Regions from separate parts of the Marinomonas sp. ABL3_031 genome, predicted to be linked through region 1. Evidence: predicted binding sites of a transcription regulator. Region 1 holds the regulator's gene; each other region holds the start of a gene.
The links. Region 1 encodes PhoB, which activates phosphate uptake and scavenging genes when phosphate is short. Its sites were predicted from a motif close to TGTCATANNNNTGTCANA; they were not measured.
Positions count from the first base shown of each region.

Region 2: the regulator PhoB is predicted to act here: its motif matches at 1,678-1,695, upstream of ACXAH2_RS00345 (bifunctional 2',3'-cyclic-nucleotide 2'-phosphodiesterase/3'-nucleotidase).
Region 3: the regulator PhoB is predicted to act here: its motif matches at 1,621-1,638, upstream of ACXAH2_RS07875 (esterase-like activity of phytase family protein).

Region 1 covers NZ_JBSWYU010000010.1:68,221-71,505, reverse strand. Annotated here, with positions in the region: gene ACXAH2_RS12050 (chorismate--pyruvate lyase family protein) at 1-371, shown strand, start outside; gene ubiA (4-hydroxybenzoate octaprenyltransferase) at 368-1,222, shown strand; gene phoB (phosphate regulon transcriptional regulator PhoB) at 1,307-2,002, shown strand; gene phoR (phosphate regulon sensor histidine kinase PhoR) at 1,999-3,285, shown strand, end outside.
Region 2 covers NZ_JBSWYU010000001.1:61,873-65,157, forward strand. Annotated here, with positions in the region: gene mltA (murein transglycosylase A) at 1-97, opposite strand, end outside; gene ACXAH2_RS00335 (DNA-J related domain-containing protein) at 220-810, opposite strand; gene ACXAH2_RS00340 (zinc metallopeptidase) at 916-1,593, shown strand; gene ACXAH2_RS00345 (bifunctional 2',3'-cyclic-nucleotide 2'-phosphodiesterase/3'-nucleotidase) at 1,776-3,285, shown strand, end outside.
Region 3 covers NZ_JBSWYU010000005.1:122,891-126,175, forward strand. Annotated here, with positions in the region: gene ACXAH2_RS07870 (isocitrate lyase) at 1-1,569, shown strand, start outside; gene ACXAH2_RS07875 (esterase-like activity of phytase family protein) at 1,704-3,119, shown strand.

The sequences.
Region 1 (3,285 bases):
GCTTAAGAGAAAGACGTAAGCTCAAACTTGGCCCTAGAGCCGCTGTTCGTGTGCGCAGCGTGTTATTAAAGCTGAATGGCGTGACGGTGATTTATGCGCGCTCTATTATTCCTGCTCGCTCGCTGGTCGGTCATTGGCGACAAGTACCTCATCTCAAGAACAAACCTCTTGGTGGTTATTTATTCCAACACAGGACGTTACAGCGCAGTCCGATTGAAATAGCTGAGTTACCTGCCAACATGTTCCCAGATCAAACTGGTAGTGTTTGGGCAAGACGTTCTGTTTTTCATCAATATGGTACTGGTATCTTGGTTAACGAAGCCTTCTTTGACACAATCTCTGATTTCAAATCGCCATTTGGATTATTATGAACAAGCTTAAAGACTACGCCGAGTTAACTCGCTTCAATCGTCCCATCGGCTCCTTATTATTATTGTGGCCAACCTTGTGGGCCATTTGGCTAGCGGCGGACGGACAACCAGATTGGTCGATTGTGATTATTTTCATAATGGGCGTTTTTAGCATGCGTTCGGCTGGCTGTGTGATTAATGATTATGCGGATCGAAAAGTGGATGGCCATGTAGAGCGAACCAAAAACCGTCCTATACCATCGGGCCGTGTTAGCGCCAATGAAGCGTTGATTTTATTCATTGTATTGGCCTTAGCCAGCTTTATTCTGGTGCTGCTTACCGATAAACAAACCATACTTTTGTCCTTTGTTGGCTTGGGGTTAGCGGCTCTCTATCCATTCATGAAGCGCTATACTCATCTGCCTCAACTCTTCTTAGGACTGGCCTTTTCTTGGGCTATTCCCATGGCCTATAGCGCTCAAGGTGGCCATTTAAACGACCCTCTCTTGTGGATGCTATTCTTAGCAAATTGCCTTTGGACGATTGCATATGACACCTATTACGCTATGACGGATCGTCCTGATGATTTAAAAGTCGGCATCAAATCCACCGCCATCTTATTTGGTCAGTATGATCTTTTGGTGATTCTTTGTTTACAAGCTTTAACGCTTTCTCTTTTGACATGGGTGGGCTTCTTCGCGACACTGGGTTGGCCATATTTCGTCGCATTATTGATATGTATTTGGTTGTTTTACAAGCAATATCAGCAGGCAAAAGACAGGCAAAGACAAGCCTGTTTTCACTCTTTCCTAGACAACAACCGTATTGGTGTTTGCGTCTTTATCGGCATAGTAACCAGCTATTTTGTGTAAAATGTGGCAAACATATGACACTTTAACTAAATTGTCATAATTGATCGCTTTAATTAAACCGTTCCTGAGATGAGGGTGAATCCTGTGACCGGTAAGAAAGTACTAATTATTGATGATGAGTCTTCCATACGCGAAATGATTGCCATTGCCTTAGAAATGGCAGGATACGAGTACATGGAAGCAGAAAACATTCAGCAAGCCCATGAAATCATAGTGGATCATAGACCCGATTTGATTTTGGTTGACTGGATGATGCCTGGCGGCAGTGGCATTGAATTGACACGACGTCTCAAAAAAGACAGCACGACAGCGGAAATACCTGTCATCATGCTGACAGCAAAAAGTGAAGAAGACAATAAAATTCAAGGTTTAGAAGTGGGAGCGGACGATTACATTACCAAACCTTTTTCACCTCGTGAATTGGTTGCTCGACTAAAAGCAGTTTTACGTCGTGCTACGCCACAGGGCATTGATGAACCCATTGAAGTAGAAGGTCTAACACTTGACCCAATCAGTCAACGAGTCACTATTGGAGCCCGTCCATTGGACATGGGGCCGACAGAATATCGTTTGCTGAAGTTCTTAATGACGCATCAAGAACGCGCTTATTCAAGAGCACAATTATTGGATCAAGTCTGGGGTGGTAATGTCTATGTAGAGGAGCGCACAGTCGATGTACACATACGTCGTTTGCGAAAAGCCATTGGCAATAGCCATGATTTCTTGATTCAAACCGTGCGGGGCACTGGCTACCGCTTTTCAGCAAAAAGGTCGGCATGAAAACCATCTGGCAAAACACCATTATTTCTTGGCTAGCAGGCTTTATTGCCTGCGCTGTAATCGGATATATATTAGGCCATTTTTTAGGTGTTTTGCTGCTCTATACATTGGGCACTTTATACTGGCAAATGTACCAACTCTATCAGTTCCATAACTGGTTACGTCATTCTGGTCGTGCCGCGCCACCAGAATCTAACGGTATTTGGGGCGAAGTGTTTGATGCCGTATATCGTTTACAAAAGAAACAACGCAAATCCAAACGTCGTATGCGCCAAGCTTTAACCCGTATTGAGAGCTCCACCAGCGCCTTGAAAGAAGGCGTCATTATGGCTGACAATCAGGGAAATTTAGAATGGTGGAATAACTCAGCGGCGCATTTTTTAGGCCTGATGCGACCGGTTGACCGCGGCCAAGTTATTACCAACATAGTGCGCAGTCCTGAGTTTTTCCGATACTTTACGCAAAAACGTTTCGGCGAACCCCTGATAATCAAATCCCCCGCAAAAGATGGCGTATACTTGGAAATCCAAACCACCCTTTACGACAAAAACGATCACCTTATTTTTATTCGTGATATCACCCGTCTACATTTGTTAGAGCAGATGCGTAAAGACTTTGTTGCCAACGCTTCACACGAACTCAAAACCCCTCTGACGGTAATAAAAGGCTATGTTGAAACCCTAGATATGTTTAAGGATACACTGCCCAAAAGTATGCAGAAAGGCATAGTAAATATGGCAGAACAATCCGAACGCATGGAACAACTGATCGAAGACTTGCTGCTTTTATCGCGTCTAGAAAGCGATGACAAACGAGAAGAAAATCAGTGGCATAAAGTAGCCGAGATTATCGATTCTATTGTCAAAACCACAACCCCCATTTTGTCAGCACAGCACAAACTGACAACCCAAATTGCTAACGATGCACGTATTTATGGTTCCTATAAAGAGTTGTACAGTGCTTTTTCAAACCTGATTGTAAATGCCGTGAAATACTCGCCTGACGGCGGCGAAATTGAAATAAAATGGGAATCGAGTGAACTCAATGGCATCTTTTCTGTAAAAGATCAGGGCTTAGGAATCGACCCAAGGCATATTCCACGTCTAACCGAACGTTTTTTCCGGGTTGATAAAGGTCGTGGCTCAAAAACCGGGGGCACAGGCTTAGGACTGGCGATTGTGAAGCACGTGTTATTGCATCATGACGCGAAACTACAAATCCGCAGTTTACCTGGTGCAGGCAGTACTTTTTCCTGTCATTTCCCGGCCAATCGCGTGCGCAAA
Region 2 (3,285 bases), on a different contig from region 1:
TTTCGTTAAAACTGCAAGCGGCGATAAGGGTGATACAGGCAAGACAAACAGGACGTATTACGAGACGAGAGCGGTGTAAAAAGCACGATATAGACATAACATTCAACTTATCATTCGGTGTTAGATGTAGGTCATTCAAAACATAGCGCGAATGACAGCGTTGTTTTATCTTGAATTTTTATGTCTACAAAAGCAATGTTTTAGGGGGCTTTTTACACTTTATGACTGGGCTTGCAGCATCAATTGTTCATACGCTTCTCGAAGACTGATGAAGGTTTCTTGATCACCGCCTCGGTCTGGATGGTATTGTTGAGCAAGTTTACGATATTGTTGTTTAATGCTGTTTTTACTAGGATTGTCTTCTGCTAGCTTCAGGGTTTTGAGTGCCATGCGGCGATCGCCGGAGTGAAAGATGCCCTTATAAAAACTATTGAGTAAACGCGCGACATCTGTTTCGTCAGTTTTTTCGTATTCACTCCAGTCTAGGTAATAAGCGGCAAGTTTGGCTTCGGCGCTATTGTTGATATCGGTATTTTCAGAAGTGGTTGTCTTTCGGGCACTGAGAAGGCGGATGCGTGTTGCTTCTATATTGAGCATCAGATTGTCTTCTTGCCATAGCTGGCTTTGCAATTGATACAAGGCATTCATGATTAAGAAATGCTGACGAAACAATTGTAGATTTGTATCATCTGCTAATTGGCTGAATTCAGGGAACTGACCCTGCAAAGATTTGAGAATATCAAACTCTTTTAGGCCATGAGGTCGCGCCTTCAGCATAGTAAGAATGGGGGCAATTAGCGGGTTTTTCATAATGGTCTCGCGTGTTGCTCGTTATTGGAAGTGTATGCTACGTGAGACAAAAGCGCCAAACCATTTGTGACACGTTGACAGTTTGCAGAGAATAAAGGCATAGGTATGTTGTGGGTTTTACTGATTATATTCGCTTTAATCTTGATCTTTGGCCCCAATATTTGGGTCAAGTATACCTTGAAGCGTTATGCGCAAGAGCGCAGTGACATTCCAGGCACTGGTGGGCAGCTTGCTGAGCATTTAGTAAAGCGTTTTGAGTTGGATCAGGTAGCTGTTGAAACCACCCAGGAAGGCAGTGATCATTTTGATTTTAAGCAACATGCGGTTCGTCTAAGCCCAAGTGTCCTCAATGGCCGTTCATTGACGGCAGTGGCGGTGGCGGCTCATGAAGTGGGTCACGCCATTGCTCATGAAAAGAAACAGCCTATTTCCCACTTGAGTTCCCGTTACCTGCCGCTGGCGCACGGTTTAAATCGTATTGCGGGTGCTTTGTTACTTGGTTGGCCGGTGATTTCCATTTTGTTGCATTTACCTTATGCCGTGCCTTTGCATGCGGCTGTGGTTGGTCTATCAGGTGTATTGGCGGTGTTTGTCCATCTGGCCATGTTGCCAGAAGAGTGGGATGCCAGTTTTAAAAAGGCCTTGCCTATCCTGGCGGAAGGAAATTATGTGCAGGCTGATGACCTGCCCAAGGTAAAACGCATTCTCACCGCTTGCGCCATGACTTACGTGGCGGCCGCTTTAATGCGTATCCTTTTTGTGTGGCGTTGGTTTCGGCGTTAATCTTGCGTGATACCACTTTGTGTAGACATCACTCCTGCTTTTAAGGTTAGCTAACAGAGCCATGAGTTTGTGATGCTTTCCCCTTGTCATAAAAAACTCATGAATTCATCACCTTTTCGTTTTATGATCAAAAAACTGACTATTTGGTAAGTATTGAATTTTTTCTTTGATGGAGTATTAACATGACGTTTGACCTATCTAAGAAGGTGGCTTTTCTGGCTTCTTCCTTAGCCTTTGCTTCCTTAGCGCAGGCTTCTACGATTGATTTACGCGTAATGGAAACCACGGATATTCATATGAATTTAGTGGATTACGATTACTACAGTGATAAACAAAGTGATGCAGTCGGTTTATCCCGTGTGGCTACTCTCATTAAAGCGGCGCGTGCCGAAGTGACGAATTCGGTTTTGGTCGATAATGGAGATTTGCTTCAGGGCACGCCATTGGGGGATTACCTCGCTAAAGGTCGTGTCTTGCGTTTTGGTGAAACACACCCAGCTTTTAAAGCCATGAACTTGTTGGATTACGATGTGGGTAACATAGGTAACCATGAGTTTAACTATGGCTTAGATTTCTTAATGAAGAGCTTGAGTGGTGCCAATTTTCCATACATTAGTGCCAACGTTTACGCAGATGATGGTGATGATGACGCGAGCAATGATCAGCCTTATTTCCAACCTTATTTGATTAAGCAAAAAACCTTAATGGATTCGGATGGCAAATCGCAAACAGTAAACATCGGCTACATAGGGTTTGTGCCGCCACAGATCATGACGTGGGACAAAGACAATCTTACCAACAAGGTCATTGCCAAAGACATTGTTGAGACAGCGAAAAAATACGTTCCAACAATGAAAGCTCAAGGCGCGGATGTCATCATCGCCATTCCGCACAGTGGCATGATGAATTCACCTTATCTGAAAGGGGAAGAACATGCGTCTTATCATTTGGCCAAAGTGGATGGTATTGATGCTATTTTATTTGGTCATTCCCATCGTGTGTTCCCGGGGGATAAAACCATTGCTCAATTTGACGGCGTAGACAATGAAAAAGGCACGGTTTATGGCAAGCCTGCGACCATGCCAGGTTTCTGGGGATCTCATTTAGGTGTGGTGGATTTAGTGCTAGAACCTGCAGGAGACGGTTGGAAAGTGGCCGATGGTAAAGCCGAAGTTCGCGCTATTTCTCGTCGTGAAGGTCGTAAGATTATTCCATTGGTGGAAGCCGATGTTGCCATTAATGATGCAGTAGAAACGGAACATGAAGGAACGTTAGCTTATATGCGCCGTAAAGTGGGTGAGTCTACCTCAGACATCAACAGCTTCTTTGCCTTGGTGCAAGACGATCCTTCTATTCAAATCGTGAATAACGCACAGCTTTGGTATGTAGAAAATATCGTTCGCGGTACCTCTTATGAAGGTTTGCCTATTTTATCTGCAGCCGCCCCTTTTAAAGCTGGCGGTCGTGGCGGTCCAGAATATTATACAGACGTACCAAAAGGTGACATTGCGTTGAAAAACGTGAGTGACTTATACATCTATCCAAATGATTTGAAGGTGGTGAAATTGACTGGTGCACAAGTGGTTGAATGGCTTGAACGCGCTGCAGGGCAATTTAATCAAATTGATGCCAAATCCAATACAGCGCAAGAGTTAGTTAACCAGTCTTTCCCAACTTATAACTTTGATGTCA
Region 3 (3,285 bases), on a different contig from region 1:
AATCAACTTATTGGTCAACAAGCCACTTGGGGCGGCATGAATGCGGAATACGTTGCGCGTATGCAACTGCAAAACCGTTTTCACACAGGTGTTGATATTGCCAAATACACAGCCAAAGTAATGCGTGAAGACATGGCGCGTTACGATCAAGATGCGGCTAACTACACCCAGTCTTTGGGCTGCTGGCACGGTTTCATTGGTCAGCAAAAAATGATTTCCATTAAGAAGCACTTTGGCACAACACGCACTCGTTACCTGTACCTTTCTGGTTGGATGGTGGCCGCTATGCGCTCCGAGTTTGGTCCGCTGCCTGATCAGTCTATGCATGAAAAAACGTCAGTGCCGGCTTTGATTGAAGAGCTTTACACCTTCTTGAAGCAAGCGGATGCCCGTGAGTTGCAACACTTGTTTAAAGAGCTGGATGACGCCAGAGCCGCTGGTGATCAAGTGCGTGAACAAGCTGCTCAAGAAAACATCGATAATTTTGAAACTCATGTGGTGCCAATCATTGCCGACATTGATGCGGGTTTCGGTAATGAAGAAGCGACGTATTTGTTGGCGAAGAAAATGATTGAAGCGGGGGCCTGCTGTATTCAGATTGAAAACCAAGTATCGGATGCAAAACAATGTGGTCACCAAGACGGTAAAGTCACCGTGCCTCACGAAGATTTTCTCGCCAAGATCAATGCGGTGCGTTACGCCTTCCTTGAACTGGGCGTAGATGATGGTGTGATTGTGGCGCGTACTGACTCATTGGGTGCCGGTCTGACTCAGAAAATTCCTGTGTCACAAACGCCTGGCGACTTGGCGGAGCAATACAGTGCCTTTATTGATGGTGAAGAAGTGACTTCTTTAGAGCAAATGCAATCTGGCGATATGTTGTTGAAGCAAGGTGACAAATGCATTAAGCCAACTCGTTTGGCGAATGGTCTAGTGCGCTTTAAGCCGAACACTGGAGCGGATCGAGTGGTATTGGATTGCATTACCTCCTTGCAGCACGGTGCGGATCTTCTTTGGATCGAAACGGAGAAACCACACATTGGTCAGATTGCTGAGCTGGTAAACCGTATTCGTGACGTGGTACCAAATGCCAAGTTGGTGTACAACAACAGTCCATCCTTTAACTGGACGTTAAACTTCCGTCAGCAAGTATTCGATGCTTGGCAAGCAGCAGGGAAAGACACCAGTGGATATGATCGTGATCGTCTGATGTCACAAGAGTACGATGGTACAACCTTGTCTGATGAAGCTGACGAACGTATTCGTAGCTTCCAGCGTGATGCGGCAGCGCAAGCAGGGATTTTCCATCACTTGATTACCTTGCCTACTTACCATACAGCGGCTTTGTCGACGGATAATCTGGCAAAAGATTACTTTGGTGAGCAGGGTATGTTGGGCTACGTAAAAGAAGTACAACGCAAGGAGATTCGTCAAGGTCTAGCTTGTGTGAAACACCAAGACATGTCTGGATCGAATATTGGTGATGATCATAAAGAGTACTTCTCAGGCGACAACGCGCTGAAAGCCTCTGGTAAAGACAACACCATGAATCAATTTGCAGCCATCTAACCACTAGGGAGAGACAAAAAGCTCAGCGTGTTCCCCCGCTGGGCTTTTTGTTGTCTTGTAAACGTCATCAAAGCGTCATGGCTATTTTTTAGGCTGGTTAGGTATTTCATTTCAAACAAAGGGGATAGGCTGTAATGATAAGTAGAACTTGGTTAGTTGGTGTGGTGTCGGTGATTGTGTTGAATGGTTGCGCAAGTCAGGCTTCATCATCAGGAAAAGGTGCTACTCAATTTGTTGATGGCTTTCCCAAACAAGGCAGTGACTTACCTTATACTCTTCTTCGTGATGATCTTATTGATGGTAAATCAGGACAGACATTTGAAATACGTAATGGCGGTTTTGGCTCAGCCATGACGGCTCACCCCGAGAATGCCAATCAGTTTTACGCACTGACAGATCGTGGCCCAAACGCGAATTACACTGGTGACTATGGTAAGGGAAAAGCCTTTCCTGTAGCAGATTACACACCTCGAATTGGTTTGTTTGAAGTAAAAGGTGATGGGCAAATTAAGCTGCTAAAAAGTATTTTACTAAAACGTCCGGATGGCAGTCTTATTTCTGGCTTGCCGAATACTTCCGCACTGGGCGGAACGGGAGAAACGCCATATCACTCTAATGGTCAGCCTGTACTAATGGACGATACTAAACCCTATGATGTGCAAACGAATCCAATCAAATTAGACGATTATGGTTTGGATGGGGAAGGTCTCGTTGCTTTAACAGACGGCAGTTTTTGGGTTAGCGATGAATACGGCCCACACATAGTGCACTTTGATGCTGAGGGTGTTGAGATAGAAAGAATCAATCCGTTTTTACAAGACTCTCGCACTACTTACTCTTTGCCAGCTGTGTTCCAGCATCGTCGTGCGAACCGGGGGATGGAAGGATTAGCCATCACACCAGATGAGCAAATTCTCGTAGGGATTTTGCAGTCCACCATGCGAAATCCTGATAAGGCTGCGCAAAAGGGCAATTTAACTCGTATTGTGACGCTTGATTTGGCAACAGGAAAAACCGAGCAATATTTGTATCGTCAGAATAAAAATGAAAATTCGAACTCAGAAATTGCGGCCTTGAATGCATCACAATTTTTAGTCATTGAACGTGACGGCAGTTTTTTATTTGGTGGTCCGAAGAAAGCCAATCCCAATGCACAAAAGCAGGTATATCGAATTGATTTGTCTTCAGGTACGCCACTTTCCAGCGTTGAATTATCGAATAGCATGCAGCGCGATGAACATTATGGCTTGTTGATAGAAGGCTTAACCTTGGAACAATTTGCTCAGCAAAAAGGCTGGCAAGCTTTGGCTGAATACGGCATTAAGCCTGTGAGCAAATCTCTGGTCGTCGATATGGTCGATGAAGTGGCTTATCCTCACGACAAGATGGAAGGGTTATGGGTCATTGATGATCATCATCTTGGTGTATTGAATGATGACGACTTTGCGACTTGGTCAACAAAAGGTCAATTAGAACAAAAGCGTCTGGATGAAGATCGAGTTGATGTGAATCATTTGTACATTATTGAAGCAGACTTACTGCCAAGATAAGCGGCGTGTTTTGAATGATTGATTCTGTCATTTTTATCATTCAGAAGATGAAAAAAGGGCGCTCAGTGCGCTCTTTTTTTATTTTCGTTCTTTCCATTTGGGGTTATGTAGCATTTTATGAATTATTGATTGGCTGTTTCAGTAAGTCTTTACAAAGCAGGCACTT